Regions from separate parts of the Virgibacillus sp. GM2-2 genome, predicted to be linked through region 2. Evidence: riboswitches for the same ligand, from Rfam matches in the RefSeq annotation. Region 2 holds a riboswitch; the other holds the start of a gene.

Evidence for each region. A riboswitch is a leader RNA that binds a small molecule or an ion and turns the genes downstream of it on or off. The one in region 2 is predicted to bind lysine.
Region 1: another riboswitch for lysine. It lies ahead of ACY9Z2_RS06605 (Na+/H+ antiporter NhaC family protein); the one in region 2 lies ahead of lysA (diaminopimelate decarboxylase).

Annotation. Positions count from the first base shown of each region.
Region 1 is NZ_JBUZWC010000004.1:36,764-40,987, reverse strand. It holds gene ACY9Z2_RS06615 (HD-GYP domain-containing protein) at 165-1,250, shown strand; gene yunB (sporulation protein YunB) at 1,312-2,103, shown strand; lysine riboswitch at 2,149-2,324, shown strand; gene ACY9Z2_RS06605 (Na+/H+ antiporter NhaC family protein) at 2,449-4,005, shown strand.
Region 2 is NZ_JBUZWC010000015.1:64,751-68,974, forward strand. It holds gene ACY9Z2_RS15360 (aspartate-semialdehyde dehydrogenase) at 1-72, opposite strand, end outside; gene ACY9Z2_RS15365 (aspartate kinase) at 89-1,291, opposite strand; lysine riboswitch at 1,602-1,783, opposite strand; lysine riboswitch at 1,925-2,102, shown strand; gene lysA (diaminopimelate decarboxylase) at 2,202-3,506, shown strand; gene ACY9Z2_RS15375 (LL-diaminopimelate aminotransferase) at 3,567-4,224, shown strand, end outside.

The DNA of each region.
Region 1 (4,224 bases), on a different contig from region 2:
TGTCTTCCATTGTGGGAGGCATATCCTTTATTTCGCCCCAGTTTTGTCGATATTTGTATTTTTTTATAAATTTATATAGTATTTTAGGTTGGAATTTGTTAGAATTTTTATGAAGTTAGCCATTATGAATTCAATTTGCTGCGACACAGAGTTAGGAGAACGCTATGAGATTAGCCAATACAAAACGAATTAAACCGGGTACTACAGTTGGTCAAGCGGTGTATAACGAAAGTGGTACGGTATTAATTCAAAAAGGATTGAGCTTAACCAAGCAAATGATTTCGCGTTTGGTAGAGCAGGGCATTACATATATTTATATTGAAGACGAGTTGACCAATGATATTCAAATTGAATCTGTTATATCTGAAAAGTCGAGACTTGAAGCAACGACTACAATAAAAGATACATTTTCTGATATTAAGCAAAAAGGTTTTACTGACCGCTCCTACATACTAGAGAAAAAAGGTAGTCAGATGGCGAACGTTGTGGAACATCTTATCGATGAAATCATGAATCGGAGAGATGCATTATCATTACTTGCTGATGTGTTTGTCACGGATGATTACATATTCCAACATTCGCTAAACGTTACAATATATTCACTAGCTATCGGGACAGAACTTAAGCTGACAAAGGATAAACTTATTGAACTTGGCGTCGGAGCAATGCTGCATGATATAGGGAAAATATTTATTGACCCTGATGTTTTGAAAAAGCCCTCCAGTCTAACACCAATAGAATTTGAGGCAATTAAGTGCCATACACAATATGGGTATGATTTCTTGCGTAAACAAGAAAGCATTCCACTTGTAGTAGCACACTGCGCATTCCAGCATCATGAACGGTTGGATGGATCAGGATACCCGAGAGGGATTGATGGTGGTGAAATCCATCCACACGCGAAAATTCTTGCTGTAGCTGATGTATTCGATGCGGTTACAAGTAACAGGAGTTATCGTGATGCAATGTTACCACATGAAGGACTTGAAATCTTATATGCTGGAGCAATTAACAAATTTGATAAAGGGATAGTTGAGGCCTTTAAACGAAGTGTAGCTGTATATCCAAATGGATTGACGGTTAAATTGAGTGATAATCGAATCGGTGTCATCTTAAAGCAACATTTGCATTTGTGTGATCGTCCAATTGTTCGAATTACGAAGGATGAAAGCGAACAGGATGTAACTCCATACGAAGTTGATTTATCGAAATGCTTATCTCTCACGATTTCCGCTTGTCTTCATAACTAAAGATAATTTGAAATTCTAACTCTCTTAATACAAGCATATCTTGTTTTAAGGGGGTTTTTTCATGTTGATGCAACCGAGAAAATTTCAGTTTAAAAATAACCGAAAGCCACCTCCAGTTAAATACATATTCGTTATAACGTGTATCATTTTTATATCGGTAACGTGGTTTAGTGTTTGGTTTATAGGAAAGGAAATACGGCCGCCATTAATGGAAATAGCGCAAAACAAGACAATCGAGTTTGCGACAAGAACAATTAATGCTGCGGTTAAGTCTAGCGAAGGTGTAACATTTGATGACCTTGTGGAAGTATCCAAAGATGATCAAGGATATATTACCATGCTTGGTTGGAGTGCTGAAGCACAGAACAAGATATTGAGGAAAGCTACGGAACGTGCAGAATACTTTTTATATAATATGAATAAAGGGGAAACAGTAGATACGGATGATCCTGATATGCCGTCATTAGATTATGACGATTCGGCAAATGATTTAGCAGAAAAAGATCCAACCGTTGTAGAAATACCTATCGGGCAAGCTTTCGATAGTCCAATCCTTGCAAACTTAGGTCCTAAAATACCGGTAAACTTTGAAATTGTGGGTGCGATTCAATCTGATTTGTTTTTTGAAAAAGAAGAACTTGGCATCAATACAGCTGTCTACTCTTTATATGTTAAAGTGCAAGTCGATGTACAAATTGTTGTTCCGTTCACAACTAAAACTAAGAAAGTAACTACTAATATTTACATTGATTCAAGAACGATTAACTCAGAGGTACCAGACTACTATGGAGGCAGTGGAACTGAACTTCCACCAATTGCCATCCCTAAAGATGACTTGAAAAAAAGTGAATAACTTAGTATAATAAAAAAATAATTTCATAGACTAACCTTATCAGATCGGTGAGGTAGAGGAGCAAACAGAAAGAGTAGTCAATAGGAGAATGACACCTATGATTATTGATGAAAGGGCTGTTTGCCGAAGCGAAGAAAGGGTCAATCTTTCTACCGCTGGGATGGCTTTGAATAAGAGCTATACTGTCATGTAAGGATTGTGCATGGAGAACTACTGATCGAAATGGAGGATAACGTATATTGTAAAAGCAATGGTAGGTTATTTTCTATCATTGCTTTTTTGTGTGTTTTTATATTGCGTATCTCTGTGCACCTTCATCAAAAAATTTATGGAGGTAAAAGAAAAATGGAAGGAACGATTTACTCATTAGTACCAGCTCTACTCATGCTTATATTGGTACTACTTACAAAACGTGTTTTACTATCATTAGGAATCGGGATTATTGTTGGGGCTTTATTTATTCATGATTTTAATATCTTAAATACGTTAAACGAAATATGGACTGTTTTTTATCAAATTTTTTATACAACTGAAGGGCTTAATATTGGTAATTTGTTATTATTAGGATTTTTATTCCTTTTAGGTATCATGACAGCTTTTCTTTCAGCATCAGGTGGGAGTCGTGCATTTGGCGATTACATGATGAAGCGTGTGAAAACGCGCGCTGGTGCTCAAGCTATGACAGCAATCTTAGGAATCATTATTTTTATTGATGACTACTTTAATGCATTAGCTGTTGGCCAAGTAGCTAGACCTTTGACTGATCGACACAATGTTTCACGTGCGAAACTAGCATATTTTATTGACTCAACATCTGCTCCAGTAACTGTACTTTCACCAATTTCGAGTTGGGGTGCGTATATTATTGGGGTGATAGGAAGTTTATTAGTTGCGAATGGCATTACTAATATTCAACCGCTTGAAGCATTTGTTCAAATGATTCCACTCAATTTTTATGCAATCGGTGCAATTTTGCTAGTGTTTTTAACAGCATACCTCAAATTGGATCTTGGACCGATGCGCAAACATGAAAAACGTGCGATTGAAACTGGTGAAGTCATTGATCCTAATGATTCAAACATACCAGGTGATTTAGAAGAAGTATTTGATCCACATCGTGATGGAAAAATATATCATTTGATCATACCAATTGTTTTATTAATTGTAGGTACTGTCGGAGCAATGATTGTTACAGGTGTACAATATAGCGATGATGACTCGCTCCTTTCCATTTTTGCCAATACAGATGTTAACTTATCATTAATAATTGGTGGTGCCTTAGCAGTTGTGGTGGCATTTATCTTTCACCTATTACAATCCGAACCACGTGTTAGTAGTTTGAAGATTGTTGGAGAAGGCATTAAAACAATGTTACCTGCTATTTACATTCTGATTCTAGCATGGATGATTGGTTCCGTAATTGATACATTAGGAACAGGTAATTATCTTGCTCATCTTGTAGAGAAAGCTTCCATTGATGCTGCATTACTACCATTTTTATTCTTTATTATTGCAGGGTTAATGGCATTAGCAACAGGAACTTCTTGGGGAACGTTTGGTATTATGTTGCCTATCGCAGCTGAAATTACCGTTATTACCGATGTATCCCTGTTATTACCTTCGCTTTCTGCAGTATTAGCAGGATCAGTATTCGGGGATCACTGTTCACCGATATCAGATACAACAATACTTTCGTCAACAGGTGCTGGAGCAAATCATATCGATCACGTGTTAACGCAGTTACCTTATGCAAGTCTAGTTGCAGTAGCTGGGGGTATTAGTTATTTAGTGATGGGATATTCAGGGAATGTTCTACTTTCCTTGCTATTGACTCTTGCCTTAGTAGTTTTAACCAGCATGTTTATTCATTTTATCAACAAAACCAAAGTAAATAATGTATAATCTAATCCAGACTGTCGTTCATTCACGGCAGTCTGTTTTTTAGACTTTAAAAGGGTATGGTATTGAACTAGTGATAAATGTTTCCTAAGTACGTTGGGCATAAGATTGTGTAGGCATATCCTTGTTAATGAATTGAGTAGAAACAAAGCATTTACTATTATAGAAAAGGTTAACATATAGTAGCCTAAAACTTTTAATAGTTTTAAAAATATGAAAATT
Region 2 (4,224 bases):
TTTTTTCTCTAGTAACTCAACCATTTTACGACCGACTAGCCCTGTAGCCCCTACTACAGCAATTTTAACCATGTTAAAACCTCCAATATTAGAGTTCAAAGCACGCGCATAAAACATGTGCCGCTTTTTCCCCGTTTTTCGCATCTACTACATAAGATATGCTGATTTCCGATGTTGTGACCTGATAGAAGGAGATATCCGCTTCGATCAATGTTCGAAACACTTTAGAAGCAACCCCTGTCATATCACGCATTCCAGATCCAATTACGGAGACCTTTACGAAACGATTTTCGATTTTATAATACAGCTCAGGATAACTTTGTTTAAGTCTAGAAAAAATACGTTGTATCTGTTGCTCTTCGGTATCCTTCATTGTAAACGAAAGCTGGATTCCTTCGTTGTTCGTTATTTGTGAAATCATATCCACATTGATTTCTTCTTGCTCCAAATTTAAGAATGCTTCATCCAATAATTTCGTATCGTATTGTGGATAGTTCAATGTGACGTGAATCATATCTTTATCTAACGCGACCCCTGTAACTGCTTTTTTCTCTAGCATTTCAACCTTCGACATTACCCATGTTCCTTTCTCATCGGACAGTGATTTTCCTAAATAAATTGGGATATCATAGTTTTTCGCAATTTCAACACTTCTTGAAGCAAGTACCCCTGCACCAAGTGCACTCATTTCCATCATTTCTTCGTACGAAACGGCTTCAAGACGTTTTGCTTGCGGATATACCCTAGGATCAGTACTGTAAACTCCCGCTACATCGGTATAAATTTCGCACGGGCATTTGTGTGCTGCTGCAAGCGCTACTGCTGTCGTATCAGACCCACCACGACCAAGCGTTGTAATTTCATTATCTGTATTGAAGCCTTGAAAACCAGCCACTATTAATACATTGTATGTATCAAAAAGCTGCTCAAACAATGTTGTATTAATCTTGGAAATTTTACTTTTTAAATGATGACCAATTGTTTCGATTCCTGCTTGGTATCCCGTAAGCGGCTTAGATTTAACGCCTAAGTCATTTAAGATAATCGACAAGTAGGAAATTGTTTGTTGTTCTCCTGTGGTTAAAAGAACGGCCAAGTCTTGTTCATTTGGAGAATGTGTAATGGAATGAACAGATTTCATTAACTCGTCTGTTGTTTTGCCCATCGCGCTTACAACGACAACTAGCTGTTCGCCATTTCCAACTCGTTCTTTCAGGTAATTAGCGATGTCTTTTATTTTATCTAAACTACTGACACTTGTTCCGCCAAATTTAAGTATACTTCGTTTCATAAGCTGCCTTCTTTCTGGTGAAAAAATTGAATAGTGCAGACCACTTTGTAAAGGAAAATTTAATTTCATAAAATGAAGCTATGAAACCGCAGTGGAAATACACTCCGCTTTCCGCGGGTGGCTGATGAGCCTCCTCGTGCTATCGCACTGCGGGGTCTCACCGATGCCTCTCCTCCCGCAGGAGTCTTCGTGTATTTCCACTGCTCTCAGCACCTGTCAGTATTTAATTCTCATACAAATGCAACACTCTAGACAATTAAACAAAAAAACAAGCCGGGATATGCCGACTTGTTTATGGTTTGTCTTATATACAAGTGGAAGCACTCCATTATTACAACGAATAATGACAGACTGCATATTATTCATATACAATCCAACGTAGTCCTGTCTGCAACTAGACTTCGTTTCGGCAAATTTCCCTTTCACTTACTACACCCTTGCAGTGGCAATACGTAATAAGCTACTGATGATTTTTGCACCTCATCCATAACTATTCAATTTTATAAAAGTTGTATTTGATTATACGAGAGTTTTTAAGAGTTGTAAACCCCGAAATTTTCGAATATTAACCCTTGACGAATAAAATGCAACTTAGTATGATAAATTTAATTTCATATCGAGACCTTATCAGATCGGTGAGGTAGAGGAGCAGGTAATAGGAGTAATCCATAAGAGGATGACAACGATGATTATGGACGAAAGGATTACTTGCCGAAGTGTAATAAGCGTCCATCTTATTACTGCTGGGCTGTTACCTGAAGAAGGAACAGACTGTCATGCATACTATAATGCATGGGGAACTACTGATCGAAATGGAGGATAACGTATTGTCAAACAATGATAGGTTATTTTCTGTCATTGTTTTTTTGTACCCAAAAATCTTCCGCTTACCATAGAAAGGATAGATAACATGCAACTACATGGAACAAGTCGTATCAATGATCAAGGACATCTGGAGATTGGTGGAATAGACACGGTAACACTCGCTGAAAATTACGGGACAGCCCTGTACGTTTACGATGTAGCCCTTATACGGAAAATGGCACGAGATTTTAATTCGGCTTTTGTAGAATCAGGTATCGACGGAACGGTTGCCTATGCAAGTAAGGCATTTTCCTGTATCGGCATTTATCAGCTTATGCTTGAGGAAGGCTTAACGATCGATGTTGTTTCCGGTGGTGAGTTGTACACAGCACTTGCAGCTGATATTCCAGCAGAAAATATCCATTTCCATGGTAATAATAAAAGTCGGGCAGAAATTGAAATGGCAGTAAAAGAAGGTGTTGGTTGCTTCGTTGTCGATAATTTCCTTGAGATTGAATTACTGAAAGAGGCAACCGAAAAGTTTGATAAAAAAATATCTATTTTACTACGTTTGACGCCTGGAGTAGAAGCACATACGCACAAATATATAGCTACCGGCGGCGAGGACTCGAAGTTTGGGTTTGATATTGCTAATGAAACTGCTTTAAAAGCAATTGATACTGTCCTCAATGAAGATTGTTTTGAGGTTCTTGGCTTCCATTGTCATATCGGATCGCAAATTTTTGAAGCAAATGCCTTTGTAGCTGCTGCTGAAAAAATCTTTGCATTTTGTACAACCACACAGAAGACATTGAACTATTTCCCACGTGTTCTCAACTTAGGTGGTGGCTTCGGTATACATTACACGGAAGGCGATGATCCGAAAACACCTAGCGAATATATTTCAACTATGTGTGAGGCTATTAAACAGGAAGCGAATCGAATTTCCATGCCTGTACCTGAAGTGTGGATTGAACCGGGACGTTCATTAGTTGGAAATGCTGGAACGACGCTATATTCAGTCGGATCACAGAAGGAAATTCCTGAGGTTAGAAATTACTTAGCGGTTGACGGTGGTATGACAGACAACCTTAGACCTGCTCTATATGATGCGAAATATGAAGGTATATTAGCGAATAGAGCAAACGAAGCTCGCGATGAACTTTATTCCATTGCGGGAAAATGCTGTGAAAGTGGCGACATGCTTATATGGGACTTGCCACTACCTGAGGCGAATGAAGGAGATATTCTAGCCGTGTTTAGTACAGGAGCTTATGGATATTCAATGGCTAACAATTATAACCGAATCCCAAGACCCGCTGTCGTTTTTGTAGAAAATGGCGAAGCTCAACTCGTAGTAAAAAGGGAGACTTATGAAGATTTGATTCAGCTTGACCAGCGATTAAAGTAACCTTCAACATTTACGTTTTATAGAATAGACTAAGAAAAATAAAAACAGGGAGATTTTCAAGTGAAATACAAGTCAAATAGACTTTCAAACATACCTCCATATAAATTTGCCGAAGTACAGAAAATGAAACAAAAGGCTTTGCAGGCAGGTGTAGACGTGATTGATTTAGGTGTCGGTGATCCTGATCTACCAACACCTAAGCATATTGTTGACAAACTCGTTGAGGAAGTACAAAATCCTGCCAATTTAAAATACCCTAACTTTAACGGATGCTCTGAGTTTAGGGAAGCAGTAGCTACCTATTATAAAAAAACATATGATGTGAAACTCGACCCAGAGACTGAAGTTCTAGCCTTGATAGGTTCAAAAGAAGGGATCGGTCATTTACTTCCATCTGTTATCGATAAGGGGGATTATGTGTTAGGACCAGATCCAGGGTATCCCGTTTATCGACTAACCACACTTCTAGCGGATGGAAATTATTATTCTATGCCCGTTCACGCGGAAAACGGTTTTAAACCAAATTTTGAGGAAATCCCAAAAGAGATTCTATCTCAAGCAAAAGTACTGTTTTTAAACTATCCAAGCAACCCAACTGGCGCTACAGTAGATATTGATTTTTATGAAAAAGCAGTGGCTTTTGCAAAACAGCATGACATTTTAATCGTCACCGATTCAGCTTACAACATGGTTACCTATAACGGGTATCAAGCACCTA